2 regions of the Geothermobacter hydrogeniphilus genome follow, and region 2 is predicted to be linked to the other one. Evidence: riboswitches for the same ligand, from Rfam matches in the RefSeq annotation. Region 2 holds a riboswitch; the other holds the start of a gene.
What was found. Region 2 has a riboswitch for cobalamin ahead of B5V00_RS08440 (cob(I)yrinic acid a,c-diamide adenosyltransferase). Riboswitches for the same ligand answer to the same signal wherever they lie in the genome.
Positions count from the first base shown of each region.

Region 1: linked by a shared signal. The riboswitch ahead of B5V00_RS05090 (ABC transporter ATP-binding protein) and the one ahead of B5V00_RS08440 (cob(I)yrinic acid a,c-diamide adenosyltransferase) in region 2 are both predicted to bind cobalamin.

Region 1 covers NZ_NAAD01000004.1:124,861-132,549, reverse strand. The annotation lists gene nuoL (NADH-quinone oxidoreductase subunit L) at 1-1,460, shown strand, start outside; gene B5V00_RS05105 (complex I subunit 4 family protein) at 1,553-3,046, shown strand; gene B5V00_RS05100 (NADH-quinone oxidoreductase subunit N) at 3,043-4,461, shown strand; gene B5V00_RS05095 (sirohydrochlorin cobaltochelatase) at 4,533-5,513, opposite strand; cobalamin riboswitch at 5,634-5,821, opposite strand; cobalamin riboswitch at 5,917-6,099, shown strand; gene B5V00_RS05090 (ABC transporter ATP-binding protein) at 6,195-7,052, shown strand; gene B5V00_RS05085 (ABC transporter permease) at 7,046-7,689, shown strand, end outside.
Region 2 covers NZ_NAAD01000009.1:40,392-48,080, reverse strand. The annotation lists gene B5V00_RS08465 (cobyrinic acid a,c-diamide synthase CobB) at 1-386, opposite strand, end outside; gene cobC (alpha-ribazole phosphatase) at 630-1,232, opposite strand; gene cobS (adenosylcobinamide-GDP ribazoletransferase) at 1,384-2,133, opposite strand; gene cobT (nicotinate-nucleotide--dimethylbenzimidazole phosphoribosyltransferase) at 2,130-3,191, opposite strand; gene cobU (bifunctional adenosylcobinamide kinase/adenosylcobinamide-phosphate guanylyltransferase) at 3,381-3,902, opposite strand; gene B5V00_RS08440 (cob(I)yrinic acid a,c-diamide adenosyltransferase) at 3,902-4,432, opposite strand; cobalamin riboswitch at 4,542-4,661, opposite strand; cobalamin riboswitch at 4,742-4,872, opposite strand; gene B5V00_RS08435 (SemiSWEET family sugar transporter) at 4,929-5,183, opposite strand; gene yihA (ribosome biogenesis GTP-binding protein YihA/YsxC) at 5,180-5,782, opposite strand; gene B5V00_RS08425 (hypothetical protein) at 6,308-6,763, shown strand; gene B5V00_RS08420 (ferritin) at 6,919-7,428, shown strand.

The sequences.
Region 1 (7,689 bases), on a different contig from region 2:
TGCTGCTGTTTCTCGGCTGGGAAGGAGTCGGCTTCTGTTCCTACGGCCTGATCGGCTTCTGGTATCGCGAGCTGAAGAATGCCCGCGCCGGGCAGAAAGCCTTCCTGGTCACCCGGGTCGGGGATGTCTTCTTCGCCATCGCTCTGCTGTGGCTGTTCTCCGCCTCCGGCCAACTCGGGATTCCCGAAATCAATGCCTTCGCCAGCCAGCTCCCGGCTGCCTCGATCACCGCCATCGTGCTGCTGCTGCTGGCCGGGGCGAGCGGTAAGAGCGCCCAGCTGCCGCTGATGACCTGGCTGCCCGATGCCATGGCCGGGCCGACCCCGGTTTCGGCTCTGATCCATGCCGCAACCATGGTTACCGCCGGAGTCTACCTGCTCTGCCGGCTGTTCCCGCTGGTCTCCCTGTCGGCGACCGGCATGACCGCCATCGCCCTGGTCGGCGGACTGACCGCCTTCTATGCCGCCACCTGCGCCCTGGCGCAGCGGGAGATCAAGCGGGTGCTGGCCTACTCGACCATGAGCCAGATCGGCTACATGTTCATCGCCGTCGGCGCCGGAAGCGTTTCCGGGGCGATGTTCCACCTTTATACCCATGCCTTCTTCAAGGCCCTGCTGTTCATGGGCGCCGGCTGTGTCATCCACCTCTGTCACGAGGAGAACGACATCTACAAGATGGGCGGGATGGCGAAAAAATCCCCCCTGGTCACGGTCCTCTTTCTTGCCGGCCTGCTGTGCCTGGCGGGAGCACCGCTGACCGGTGGCTTTTTCTCCAAGGACGGCATCCTGGTAGCCGCGTACGCCGCGGGAGGAAACGGACTGCGCCTGGCCTGGGCGCTCGGCACGCTGAGCGCCCTGCTGACCAGCTTCTACAGCTTCCGCCTCTTTTTCCTGGTCTTTACCGGCCCGCCGCGCAGCCCCGGGAAACCGCATCCGCTGCCGATGCTGATGCGCTGGACCCTGCCGCCACTGGCCCTGCTCGGCCTGTTCGGCGGACTGTTCAATCTTCCAGCGGCCTGGGGCGGGCAGGAACTGCTGCATCGTCTGCTGACCGGAAGTGAAGCGAAACCGCTGGTCGATCATGCCACCGAACTGGCGCTGACGGTGACCGCCGTGTGCCTGTTCGCTCTCGGCCTGTTCGCCGCCGTCGGACTCTATCGTTCTTTTCCCGGCGAACGCCCTGCCTGGTACAAACGCTTCCTGTTGCACGGCTGGCAGGCCGATCGCCTGGTTGAATGGAGCCTGCTGAAGCCTTTTCGGGCCCTCGCCCGCTTCTGCGGCCTGGGCCTCGACCAGACGGTGATCGAAGCGACCCTGCACGGCCTGGCCGGCGCAACCCAGAAACAGGGTGATCGCACCCGGCAGCTGGCCACCGGCCGCATCAGCACCTACCTGCACGGCTTCGCCTGGGGACTGGTCCTGATGCTCGGCTGGTTTCTGCTGGAGATGGTTAAAGGGTGAGATGTGAGATGTGAGATGTGAGATGTGAGATGTGAGATGTGAGATGTGAGATGACTGTGGATCAATTTCTTGATAAAGGGAAACGCTAAAAGGTGACCTCCTTTCCTGCTCTGACATTGCTGTTGCTGCTGCCGCTGGCCGGGACCGGACTCTGCCTGCTCTTCCGCCGCAAACCGGACCTGTGCCGGGCGGTCACCCTGGCGACCACGCTGGTGATGCTGGCATTGTGCGTCTGGGCGTTCTGCCAGCAGCCGGATGCCGCCGGCTGGTACCTGCGCGAGGACTACCCCTGGATCGAGCGGCTCGGAGCGCGTTTCACCCTGGCGATGGACGGTCTTTCCCTGCTGATGGTGGTGCTGACCACCTTCCTGCAGGTGATCGCGGTGCTGATCTCCTGGCATCAGAAAAAGTACCCGGCCTTCTTCTACGCCCTGCTGTTGCTGATGGAGGCGGGAATTCTCGGCGTCTTTCTGGCCAGCGACCTGCTGCTCTTCTACCTTTTCTGGGAGGTGATGCTGATCCCGATGTTCTTCCTGATCGGCATCTGGGGCCACGGTCGGCGGGTCTATGCCGCGGTCAAGTTCTTCCTTTTCACTCTCGCCGGCTCGCTGTTGATGCTGCTGGCGATCATCGGCCTTTACCTGCTGCACGGCCGGCAGACAGGCGACTACAGCTTCGCCCTTGAAGCCCTCCGAAACACCGACTGCGGCGCCTGGGAACCCTGGCTCTACGCCGGTTTCATGCTCGGCTTCCTGGTCAAGGTGCCGGTGGTGCCGCTGCACACCTGGCTGCCCGACGCGCACACCGTCGCCCCGGCGGCCGGCTCCCTCGATCTGGCCGGGCTGCTGCTCAAGACCGGGGTGTTCGGTATCCTCCGTTTCGCCTTCCCGCTGTTTCCGGCCAGTGCCGCGGCCAGCCTGCCGCTGCTGGCGTTTCTGGCCCTGGTCGGGCTGTTTTACGCCGCCTGGTGCGCCTATATCCAGGGGGATGTCAAGCGCCTGATCGCCTACTCGTCGGTCTCCCATCTCGGGATGATCATGCTCGGCCTGGCGGCCGCCAACGTGCTGGCCCTGGAGGGAGCGATCCTGCTGATGCTCTGTCACGGGCTGACCACCGGCGCCCTGTTCGCCCTGGTGTCGATGCTGCGCCGCCGTACCGGAACCCGCGAACTGGCCAAGCTGGGCGGAATGTGGAAGGAAGCGCCGATCTTCTCCTGCTTCTTTCTGTTCTTCGCCCTGGCCTCCCTCGGCCTGCCGGGACTGGCCAATTTCAGTGGTGAGATCCTGGTCTTCGCCGGCACCTTCCAGGTCCGGCCCCTGTGGGGCGCGCTGGCGGTCGTCGGGGTGGTGTTCGCCGCCGCCTACATCCTGCGGATGGTCCAGGAACTGCTCTGGGGTGAGCGCCCTCCCGGGCATCCATGGCCCGACCTGACCACCCTGGAAGTGGTGGCCCTGGCACCACTGGTCTTCTTCACTCTCTGGCTCGGGCTCTATCCGGAGACCTTCCTTGCCCACCTGCATCTGCCGGTAAAAATTCTGCTTGAGCAGGCGGCACCGCTGGTCGCCGCCCACGGAGGTCTGCCATGAGCGGCGCCGAACTGCTCGCCCTGCTGCCGGTGCTGATCCTCGCCCTCGGTGCCACCGCGATCTTGATGGCCGGCGCCTGGTGGCCGCGGCGCAACACCCTGATCGGCGCCGGCGTGGCCATCGCCCTGCTGGCGGCCCTCACCGCCGGCGGCTGCCCGCCGCCGGTGGCCGAAGTCGGCGGTATGTTCAGCAGCGGCCCCTACGCGCGTTTCTTCACCATTCTCTGGAGCCTGCTGGCGGCGATGACCCTGCTGCTCTCACCGCGCTACGGCCGGGCGCGCCGCTTCCCCGCCGGGGAGTATCCGGCCCTGGTGCTGTTCGCCGCCGCGGGAATGGCGCTGCTTTCTTCGGCCAGTTCCCTGGTCGGTCTGCTGGTCGGCCTGGAATCCTTCACCCTGGTGCTCTATATCCTGATCGCCATCGACAAGACCTGTCCGCGCGGCACCGAGGCGGGGCTGAAATACCTGGTGATGGGCATCGTCGCCACCGGCCTGCTCAGCTTCGGCATCGCCCTGATCTACGCGGCAACCGGAACCTTCCATTTCGCCGAAATGCACCAGGCGCTGCTCGAAGGCGACCGGATGCGCCCCCTGGGCCTGCTCGGCTGGGCGCTGATCCTCTGTGCCGCCGGTTTCAAGGTCTCACTGGTGCCCTTCCATCTCTGGACCCCGGACGTCTATCAGGGGGCACCGGCACCGATCACGGCCCTGCTCTCGACCGGGTCCAAGGGGGCGGTGTTCGCCGCCCTGGTGGCGCTGATGCTCGGCATCGGCCGGGGACTGGAAGCGCTGGCACCGCTGCTCTGGGCGCTGGCCGCCGCCTCGATCATCCTCGGCACCCTCTGCGCCCTGCGCCAGGACAACATCAAGCGGATGCTCGCCTACTCGTCGGTCGCCCACATGGGCTACGTCACCATCGGCCTGCTGGCCGGAGGTGAAACCGGCCGCAGCGCGGTGATCTTCTACCTGGTGGTCTACACCCTCTCCAACCTCGGCGCCTTCGGAGTGCTGACCGCCTTCGCCATCCAGGGGGAGGAACCGCAGAACTACAAGGATCTGCGCGGCCTCGGCTATCACCACCCGCGGCGCGGCAGCGCGCTGGCCTTCTTCCTGCTGTCGCTGGCCGGCATCCCGCCGACCGCCGGTTTCATCGCCAAGTTCAACATCTTCCACGCCGCCCTCAAGGCCGACTACCTCGGCATCGCCCTGCTCGGCATCCTCGCCTCGCTGGTTTCGCTCTACTACTACCTGCGTCCGGTGATCGTCATGTTTCTCGCCCGTGAACGGGATCTCTGTCTCGACCGGGGCAGTGCGAGTGAACACACCGTGCTGGGCGTCTGCCTGCTGGCGATCCTGTTGCTCGGCATCTATCCGGGACCGCTGTTCGACCTGATCGCGCTGATTCTACCCTCCTGATCGGCGTCTGCAGCTTCAACAGGATGTTGAACCGCCGGGTTGAACAAAATGATCCCGCATCCGGGCGGTCTCTATTTCAGGACAATGCCCGCATCCGCGGCAGCATCAGCAGCGTGCCTGACGAAGATATCCGCGACCCGGTCATTCTCTCCCATGCCGTGCAGGTAGGGAAGAACCTCGATCCCTTCTTTTTCAAAGATGGATTTCCATGAATCCTTCTCCGGACCGGCCATATCATTGGTGGCATGATCGCCGGCAACGATCATAAAGGCTCGGATCACCACCTTTTTGACCCCTGATCTTTTCAACGTCTCCAGGACCTGCTCGACTGCCGGGTAGCCCTCAACCGTGCCGATGACGGTTTTGACGTCGGGATAAACCTTGTTCATCTCGTGTTCGAACTGCAGGTAGGAGCCACCCGAGGGAAAATGATCATTGCCATGGCCCATGTAGACCAGCGCGGCACCATTTTTTCTTGCCCGGTCCACATCCTCCCGCATCGCCCTGACTGCTGTTTTGATATCTTCGGCATAAGGGTGTTCAACCCCGAACGTTCCCAGCATGGGGCGGCCGATAACCAGTTTGTTGAACGGCTTGAATTTTTTCTTGATGGTGTCAATGGATGCCAGGGCATCCACATAGGCGGTCAGGTCAAGAAATTCCTCGGCAGGGGCAATATGGGTGGGCTGCACCACCAGGGTGTCATAGCCGTCATCCTGGAAATTGGCGATGGTGGCCAGCGGTCCCTGGACATGAAGAATCTCCGGCGGGATATTCGGATGGGCCTTGATGTAGGCCGGATCGGCAGCCCTTTTCTGCCAGATTTTCCGGATGATGTTTGAGGTGAAAGCAAAACGAACCGGGGTCTCGGGATAGGCTTTTTTCATTTTATCCCGGATGTTGAGCAGCCCCTGCAGCGCCGGTTCAACCGTCGTGCCGAACATTGCCAGAACAATTCCGTTTTTGTGCACAACTTTATACTCCGCTGCCTGAACCATCTGGGTGGACAAAAGAAAAGCAAGGGCGACCGTAAAAACAACCGACTTTTTCATAGGGACCTCCGGTGTTTACGGCCCGGAATAAAAAAATCCCGGACCAATTAAAATAATTGATCCGGGATTTCCCTGTCTGTATCCCAGAATCCAGCTGCCGTTGACAGCCTGCGCCACAGGAAATCAACAACGTTTCAGGCAGGTCTTCTGACTTCCGGATCAAGCTACTTGTCGCGCCTTCCCGATCGCATTGATCAGTGGCTCTCATGCGACGTTCGTCCCCGGTCACAGCGGCGGGCCCGTCCCGGATTTACACCGGGTTCCCTTTTCATCCACGATAAGCGGACACCTGAAACCAATGTCAGGTACTTTATCGATCTCGAATACTTAAGTCAACAACCCGAACTCGGCGGGATACCGGCCTTGTCAGCGGCACCTGCTTCATGTTAAAAATGCGGACCATTGAGAATACCTGTTCGCCGGTGCCCCGACGGGGCTTGATAGGGAAGAGGGGTGCAAATCCCCCGCGGACCCGCCGCTGTGAGCGAGGACGAAGGGCCGACAGCCACTGATCAATACGATCGGGAAGGCGGCCCGGAGGATGATTCGCGAGCCAGAAGACCTGCCGGAACGAACCCGCCACATTCTTCCCCGGGGTTCAGGGAAAGTGGACTGCCCGGATCTTAAAAACGCAAGGTCCGCACGCCCCTGCCGGGGTGGTGCGGACCTTTTTTTATTTCTATGCAAGCTGAAATCGAAGTCATCGACCTCTGCCGCCGATTCGGGAAAACCCGCGCGGTCGACGGAATCAGCTTCCGGGTCGCCCGGGGGGAATTGTTCGCCTTTCTCGGCCCCAACGGTGCCGGGAAGACCACGACGATCAATCTGCTGACCGGGCTGCTCTCTCCGGATCGCGGGCACATCCGTTATCGTGGAGAAGACTTCGACCCGGGACGACTGGCCGTCAAAAAAATGATCGGCGTCGTGCCCCAGCACAATAACCTCGACAAGGAACTGACGGTCCGTGAGAACCTGCGGGTTCACGGCCGTTTGTTCGGCCTTGGCGGACGGGAGCTCAGCGAACGGATCAATTTCTGCCTCGACTTCGCCGCCCTGAACGAAAAACGCGACACCCCGGCCGGCAAACTCTCCGGCGGCATGAAGCGCAAACTGGTCATCGCCCGCGCCCTGCTCCATAAGCCGACGATCCTGTTTCTCGACGAACCGACGGTCGGCCTCGACCCGCACAGCCGGCGCCGCATGTGGGCCTTTCTGCGTCGCATCAACCAGGAACAGCAGTGTACGGTTTTTCTCACCACCCACTATATCGAAGAAGCCGACAGCCTCGCCGACCGGGTCATGATCATCGATCGGGCACGGATTATCGCCGAAGGCACCCCGGCCGAGCTGAAACAGCAGGCCGGTCATTTCGTCCTCGACATCTACCGGGAAGAGTCCCTGGACAACGAATTTTTCACCACCCGGGAAGCGGCCCTCGAACGACTGAAACAACTGGAGATGTCGGTGCGCATCCGTGAGACCACCCTTGAAGATGTCTTTCTGCGCCTGACCGGCAAACGGCTGGAGGCACGATGCTGAACGGCGTCCGGGGCATCTATCTGCGGGAGATCCTGATCCTGCGCAGGAAGCTGGTCAAGACCGTACTCTCGGCTGCCGTTTCACCGGGACTGTTCCTGATCGCCTTCGGCTACGGCATCGGCAGCAACGCCCGGGTGGACGGATTGAGCTACCTGGCCTTTCTGCTGCCGGGGCTGCTGACCATGAGCAGCATGAACCAGAGTTACGGCATCGCCACCGAAATCAACATCGCCCGCTTCTACTTCAAGGTGTTCGAAGAATACCTGCTGGCACCGATCCGACGCTGGGAAATCGTGGTCGGCGAGATGAGCTACGGTATCACCAGGGGACTGATCCCGGTGCTGGTCATCGCCTGCTACAGCCTGCTGTGCGGTGTGCAACTGCACTTCGGACCACTGTTTCTGCTGGCGCTGCTGCTGCACCTCGGCATCTTCGCCCTGCTCGGGCTGGTGGTCGCCCTGCTGGTACGCAACCACAGCGACCAGGCGACCATGAACGCCTTTCTGATCACGCCGATCATGTTTCTCTCCGGCACCTTCTTTCCGGTGGCGCAGATGCCGCTTCCGGTTCGTCTGCTGGCCGCTCTCTCGCCGCTGACCTACTCAACGCGACTGATACGCTCGACCCTGCTGCCGGG
Region 2 (7,689 bases):
GCGCTGCGCGCCTGGGAGCGGGCGTCAACCAGCAGCAGAATGTTCCCCTCCAGCCAGCGGGCGATCTCGGCGGTCGACCCTTCATCCGAATCTCCCGAAGCGCCGTCGAACAGTCCCATCACCCCTTCGATGACGGCGAGATCGGTACCGGCGCTGCCACGGGCAAACGTTGAACGCACCGCCGGTTCTCCGCACATCCAGCCGTCGAGGTTGCGGCTGACCCGTCCGCAGGCGGCGGCGTGATGGCCGGGATCGATGAAATCCGGCCCGACCTTGAAGGGCGCGACTTCAAGCCCGCGCCGTTTCAGGGCCGCCAGCAACCCGAGGGTCAGGGTGGTCTTGCCGCTGCCGCTGGCCGGCGCGGCGATGATCAGGGGTGAGAGCATTTCAATCGAAACCTTTTTGGAGCCACCAAGACACCAAGGACACCAAGGACAAAATGCTTAAAGAAAAATTCATTGGCCTGCCTGCGCTTCCCAAAAATCACCGGCGAACCTAAGGGTGCGCCTTAGATTTTTGAAAATCGTATCCAGGTCAAGCACTTGCTCTCTCCATCAAACAGAAACTCACTGATTCAGGTTTTATTGAGATTTTCTTGGTGCTCTTGGTGGCTTGGTGGCTACCTTTTTTTAACCGTTCAAAAGCTGCACTGTGGCATAACCATCGGCCCAGTAATCGATGACATTCAGGCAACCGAAGCTCTGCTCGATGTGGAACATCCTTTCCAGCGGCGCGCCGATGGCGTCGAGCAGGATCACCCGGTTGACACCGCCGTGAGCGACGATAACGATTTCCTCACCGCGATGGTGTTCGATCAATTCGGCGAGCAGAGGACGAACCCGGTCCGCCATCTGCCGCAGGCTCTCGCCCCCTTCGACCTGGTAATGGACCAGGTCGTCAAGCCGGGCCTGCCATTCGTCCGGCCAGCGGCTGCGGATTTCGTCCCAGGTCAGCCCTTCCCATTTGCCGATATGCAGCTCCCGCAGCTCTTCGAAACAGGTCGGCCGCAAGTCATGTGCAGCGGCAACCAGTTCGGCGCCGAACCGGCAGCGGCTCAAGTCACTGCTATAAACTGCGGCCAGGTTTTTCCCGGCCAGGCGCTCCTTCAGCAACCCGTACTGGGCCTGTCCCCTTGCCGTCAGGGACACATCATTCTGACCGTTGTAGCGCCGGACGCCATGCCCCTCAACCTCACCGTGCCGCACCAGGTAAATCCGCGTCTTTTCAGTCATCACGATCCCCTTCTTTCCAAAGCCCCCCGGGCCGATCAAAAATGTCCGAATGCAAGGCGCCCGAAGTCCTGTGGAATAAGGCGTACCTGAAGGTACGTCGTTGACACAGGATGAGGGCAACGCCGCAGGCGGGCGTTTTTCATCGGCCCTTTCACACCACCGCCAGCACCAGGATCAGGCTCAGCACCTCGACAATTTCAGTCGCCGCTCCGAGAACATCTCCGGTCACGCCGCCGAGCCGGGTGTCAAAATAACGGATCAGCACCACGGCCGCCAGACCCAACAGAAAAAGCAGGAGGACTCCCTTCAGACCGAACAGGATGAAACAGGCGAGCAGCAGGGTCGCGGTTGCCAGCAGAGTTTCCCTTTCCCCGACCTGTTCGACAAAAGCCGCCGCTGTCCCTTCCGGCCGCAGGTAGCGACAGAAGGCCGCCAGCACCACCTGGATCCAGCGTCCGGCGCAGGGCATCAACAGCAGGGCGGCCTTCTTGTGCTCAAGCGGAACATTGTAGAGGCTCAGGTACTTGAGCAGCAGCAGCATCACCACCCCGACCACCGCCATCGCCCCGACCCGGCTGTCCTTCATGATGTCCAGGGTACGCTCACGATCACCGCGACCGCCGGCGAGACCATCGACCAGGTCGGCGATACCGTCAAGATGCAGCGCCCCGGTAACGAGGATCAGCACCAGTACCAGCAGGCCGTCAAGTACCGGCCGCGGAATCAGGGCGCCGAGCAGCCAGTCGATAATCACCAGGCCGAGTCCCATGGCCAGGCCGACCGCCGGGAACAGTCCCATGCTGCGCGCCAGCCTCTCTGGAGGCATGTCCAGTTCGCGCACCGTCGGCAGCACGGTCAGGAACCCGGCCGCGACGCGGAAATCATCCCACTCCCGTTTCACCGATCGCCCCCTGCCGATACCCCGGCATCATCGAAGGTGCGGATTTCCCGATAGGCGCGCAGCGCCCCCTCGATCAGGCTCATCGCCAGCGCGCCGCCGGTCCCTTCACCGAGCCGCAGATCAAGATCGAGGATCGGCTGCTGACCGATACGCTGCAGCATGTGCCTGTGGCCGATCTCCACCGACTGGTGGGCGGCGAAAATGTAATCCCTGACCGAAGGATGCAACTCCGAAGCAATCAGCGCCCCGGCGGTTGAAATGAAGCCGTCGACCACGACCGGCAGACCGGCCGCGGCACACCCCAGCACCAGTCCGGCGATACCGCCGATCTCGAAACCGCCGACCTTGGCCAGCACGTCGACGGGGTCTCCGGAATCAGGCCTGTTGATCTCCAGACCACGACGGATGGCGGAGAGCTTGCGCGCCAGGCCAGCATCATCAATGCCGGTGCCGCGATGGGTCAGGTCTTCAACCGGCAGCCCGGAAAACGCAGCGAGAATCGCCGATGAAGGGGTGGTGTTGCCGATCCCCATATCGCCGGTACCGACCAGGTCGATGCCGTCCTCGGCACAGGAAAAGGCCAGCTCGATGCCGGTCACGAGGGACGCGACAGCCTGTTCACGGCTCATCGCCGGACCTTCAGCAAGGTTGGCGGTGCCCCTGGCGACCTTTTTCTGCAGCAGGCCGTCCAGCGGCGGAAAGTCGTAATTGACGCCCATGTCGACGACAATCACTTCGGCACCGGCGTGTCGCGCCAGGGCATTGATGGCGGCACCGCCGTCAATGAAATTGAGAACCATCTGCGGGGTCACCTCGGCGGGGAAGGCGCTGACCCCTTCGGCGACCACGCCGTGGTCACCGGCAAACGTGAAAACAACCTTCCTGCGAATATTGTCGCGACCGGTGATGGCAACATAACGGCGGGCGAATTCCTCCAACCGGCCGAGGGACCCCTGCGGCTTGGCCTGGCTGTCGATACGCGCCTGGGCCTCAGCGAGTTTCTCATCAGCGACCGGCTTGATGCGGTCGAGGGCGGTATGAAGATCAATTGACGGCATGAAACATTCTCCTGATTCAGACCTGAATCAGTGAGCTCCTTGTCGGCGGACAGCACAAGTCATTGACCTGCCTGAGCTCCCCAAAAATCACCAGCGAACCTGTGGGTGCGCTGCAGATTTCTGAAAATCTCATGCAGACCAGGCACTTGCATTCTCCATCCAGCAGAAACTCACTGATTCAGGTCAGGGTTATTTCAATCGCAGCGGCAATCCGCTGGCCAGCAACCAGGCCTCGTCCGCTGATGCGGCGAAAAGCTGGTTGACCCTGCCGGCGAGGTCACGAAAGGTGCGCGCCAGGGCATTGTCGGGGACAATGCCGCTGCCCACTTCGTTGCTGACGACGAAGACCGGGATATCCAGTCGACGCAGGGTTTCGATCAACTGCTCCGCCGCGGCGATCACCGGAACGGGCTGTTCGCCGGCAGCGAACAGCTGGTTGGTCAGCCACAGAGTCAAACAGTCGAGCAGCACTGCCGAGCGGCCCGGGGTGACATCGGGCAGCCGGGCAGACAGATCAAGCGGCTCCTCCAGCAGCGCCCAGCGTTCACCCCGCTGCTGCTGATGCAGGGTGACGCGCTCCGCCATCTCCGCGTCCTCAACCCGGGCGGTGGCGACATAGAGCAATGTCCCCGGCAGTTCCTCGCAGCGCCGCTGGGCATAACTGCTCTTGCCCGAACGCGCCCCGCCGGTAATAAAAACCAGGCGCGACATCAGTATTCTATCCCCTTTCGGGCTTTGATCCCCTGTTCGTGTGGGTGTTTTACCAGTTGCATACAGGTGACCAGGTCGGCACGTTCAAGCAGTTCCACGGGAGCCCGTCTCCCGGTGCAGACCACCTCCAGGGCGGCCGGCCGCTGATCGAGGAAACCGGCGAACCGCTCGAAATCGAGGTAGCCGCGATTGAGACAGCCATGAATCTCATCGAACACCACCAGCTCGATATCACCGGTCCGCAGTCGCTGCGCGGCAAGGTCGAAGGTTGCGGTGACATTGGCCCGCATCTCTTCAGGATCGACCTGCCGGCCGATCACCCCTTTGGCGGCATCGATAATTTCAAGTCCGGTCTGTTGCTCCAGAATGATCAACTCACCCGAACGCGGTACGGCCGGTTTGAGGAAACGCACCAGCAGTGTCCGCAGCCCCTGGCCGAGGGCGCGCACCAGCAGACCGGTGGCGGCGGTCGTCTTGCCCTTGCCGTCCCCGGTATAGACCTGCAGCAGTCCAACCCTGTCTGCCGACATGAAAAAACCCCGCACCTGTCAAAGGGGTCCGGGGTCCGCTGCCATCTGTGGCTGGCGCTGCCCGGACCTCTCCCGCGAAAAATCCAGCATCCATCTGCATCCGGGCAGGTCTCCTGGCTTACGGATCATCCTCCGGCCGCGCCTTCCCACCGGATTTCTCCGGCAGTGGCTCTGGTACCCAGTACCTCGTAAAACTTCGTAAGATTGCGCCGGGATTTGGCGAGCCGGCAAGGCGCACTTTCAGTTACATAGCCGTAGCTATGCAACTGAAAAGTGCAACGTAGTCGGCGCGGCAAATAAACCAGCAGAATACGATAAGTATTATGGGGTACTGGGTACTAGCGGCGTTCGTCACCGTTCACAGTTGCGGGGCAGCGAGGGACTTGCACCCTCTTCCCTATTCTTCCGCCGTAATCTCTACGGCGGACACCCAGGTTATGTCAGGCGTCCATAACTAACAGAGGGGTACGACCGGTGTCAACGGATTCACCCGGATTCAGCGGTAGATGAGCTTGAGTATCAGCAGCAGCAGAGTATTGCCGGTCGCCAACAGGTTGATGATGATAAACACCGGGTCACCGGCGAGAAAGGCATAGGTGGTGTAGAAAAGACCGCCGATGAAGATGATCAACAACATGAAGAGTGACAGGTCGTGGGTCGAGCGGGTACGGAGAACCTTGATGATCTGCGGCACGAAACCGAAGGCGACCATCAGTCCGCCGATCAGCCCGATCCACTGGTAGCCGTTCATTCCCCGACCTCGCCATCCAGGCCAAGAGCCTCGACGATCCGCTCCCAGACATCCTCGCGCCCCTCCCCGGACAGGGCCGAGAAGGAACTGAAGGCATCGGCCGGCAGCCCGGTCGTCGCCAGAATCGGTTTGAGCTGTTTCAGCCGTTGGCTGCGCTTGACCTTGTCGATCTTGGTGATCACCGGGATGGTCGGAATCTGCAACTCCTCCAGCCAGTCAAGCAGCTGCAGGTCCTCGTCGTTGGGAACCCGGCGGCAGTCGAGCAGCCAGACCACGCCGCGCAGGCTGGCACGCTGTGCGAGGTAGGTATGCACCATCGGCCCCCAAGCTTTTTTCACCTCCGGCGGCACCTTGGCAAACCCGTAGCCCGGCAGGTCGACCATACAGAACTGGTCGTTGATGCGGAAGAAATTGAGCAACTGGGTCCGGCCCGGTGTCCGCGAGGTGCGCACCAGCTTGCGGCGACCGACCAGGTTGTTGATCAGGCTGCTCTTGCCGACGTTGGAACGCCCGGCAAAAGCGATCTCCGGACCCTGCTCGGGCGGGTAGTTGCCCGGTCGGGTGGCACTCTGGATAAATTCGGCAGAACGGATGTGCATGGTCGGCTCCGATTACGGGTTGACGCTCTCTCCGGGCGGACTGTAGCACGGCGCCCGGCGCGGCTACAAGCGATTCAGTCCCACCCAAATCCACCGGCTGTTTTGTGGACCGAGGGTGGCGGAACTGGTGGAGATGCGAGGCGCCGCGCCGACTCGGGCGTAGACGTAGCCGAGCTACGTTGAGCACCGAAGCGGTGAAGGCAACGAAGCAGATTCAGCCGTAACGACAGCCGAATCCCGAAATTGCCGGTGGATTTGGGTCTCACTCCCGGGGTCGGTACAAAGAGTGAAAAATCATTGATTTTTTTTTGCGGAATTGCTAAGCATACAGAGATTTTCCGGCATCAGCGCCTTCCGGGACAGTTTGTTCCCGCAGCAGGATGCCGGAGCGATCACCCGGGAACCGCCCGGGCACACGGTTCCCCCCGGTCATACTGCCGATTGTCGCCGGTCCTTACCGGCCTGAAATAACCCTGACGAGGGTACGAATTCCTTTGAACATCGCAGTTAAGGAGATGATCTGAAATGAAAGTTGCTAAGTGGGTACGCTTGCTTGCCGTTGCCGTCATGCTGGTGTCCCTTCAGGTGGGTGTTTCGCTGGCGGCCGACGCCCGGCCCGGCAAATGCATCACCCTGGACGGACAGGAAGTCAGCTTCTTCCAGATCGACCGCACCCTGGTCAAAGGCTGGTGGAATGGAACCCCGATTGAAGTCCCCCTGGAAACCGTGTCGGAAATTCTCTTTCTCGACAGCCCCAAGGTCAATTACAGCATGTCGGGCAACGAAATCAGCTCCGGGCAGATCGAACTGACCCGCAAATCGGACGGCAAGAAATTCATCCTTCGTGATGCTTTTCTGCCCTCTGACTGTGACTGCACATTCATCACCTATACCTACCGCAATCCCTTCACCCTCGAACTCGGCAGTGAGAACCTGCCGCTGGACGGGCTGAAACAGATTATTTTCGCCGATACCAAGTAACACCTCCTGATCAAAAATCCTTTTCAGGGCGGAACCGACCGGTTCCGCCCTTTTTGTTTTTCTGAGATTCATGGAATCAGCCCCGCGGTTGGCAAGGGACCGACCCCATGATATACATGAGTTCATCCCCATCTCATTCCCAAAAGGAGGCTGGCATGCTCAGCGACAAACTGCAGGGCGCTCTCAACGAGCAGATGAAAAATGAATTCTATTCGGCCTATCTCTATCTGGCCATCGCGGGATATTTCGAATCCGAGGACCTGCCCGGCATCGCCTCCTGGATGCGTATCCAGGCCCTGGAAGAGTTGACCCATGGCGAAAAATTCTTCAACTTCATCACCGAGGCCGGCGGTCGCACCGACCTGCGCGGCTTCGACGCACCGCAGAACGGTTTCGACTCCCCGCTGGCCGCTTTCCAGTACAGTCTCGAACATGAACGGTTCGTCACCGCCAGCATCAACAAACTGATGGATCTGGCCAGGGATGAGGGCAACCACGCAGCACAGATTTTCCTGCAGTGGTTTGTCACCGAGCAGGTTGAGGAGGAATCCAACTTCGGCCTGATCCTGCGCAAGCTGGAACGCATCGGCGATGACGGCAATGGCCTGCTGCGACTCGACGAGGAGCTTGGCGCGCGCACTTTCGTTGCCCCGGCACCGGCCTGAGCCCGAAATCGGACCAGACAACTCTCAGCAATTCAAGAATTTTCAGAACCGGCCGCCGAAATCCATCGGCGGCCTTTTTTTATCCCTAAACCATCTACCGGCTTCAGTCGAAAAGATGGTCAAGCAGGACCAATGACATGCTGGAGACGGCGTCCTCGGCCAGCCGGTTCGTCAGCTTGCGTAACAGTCCCGCCTCCGGCAAGGCGTGGTGTGCAGGCCCGCCGATGCAGTGGGAAGCCTGAAGCGCACTTCCTGGGGCCA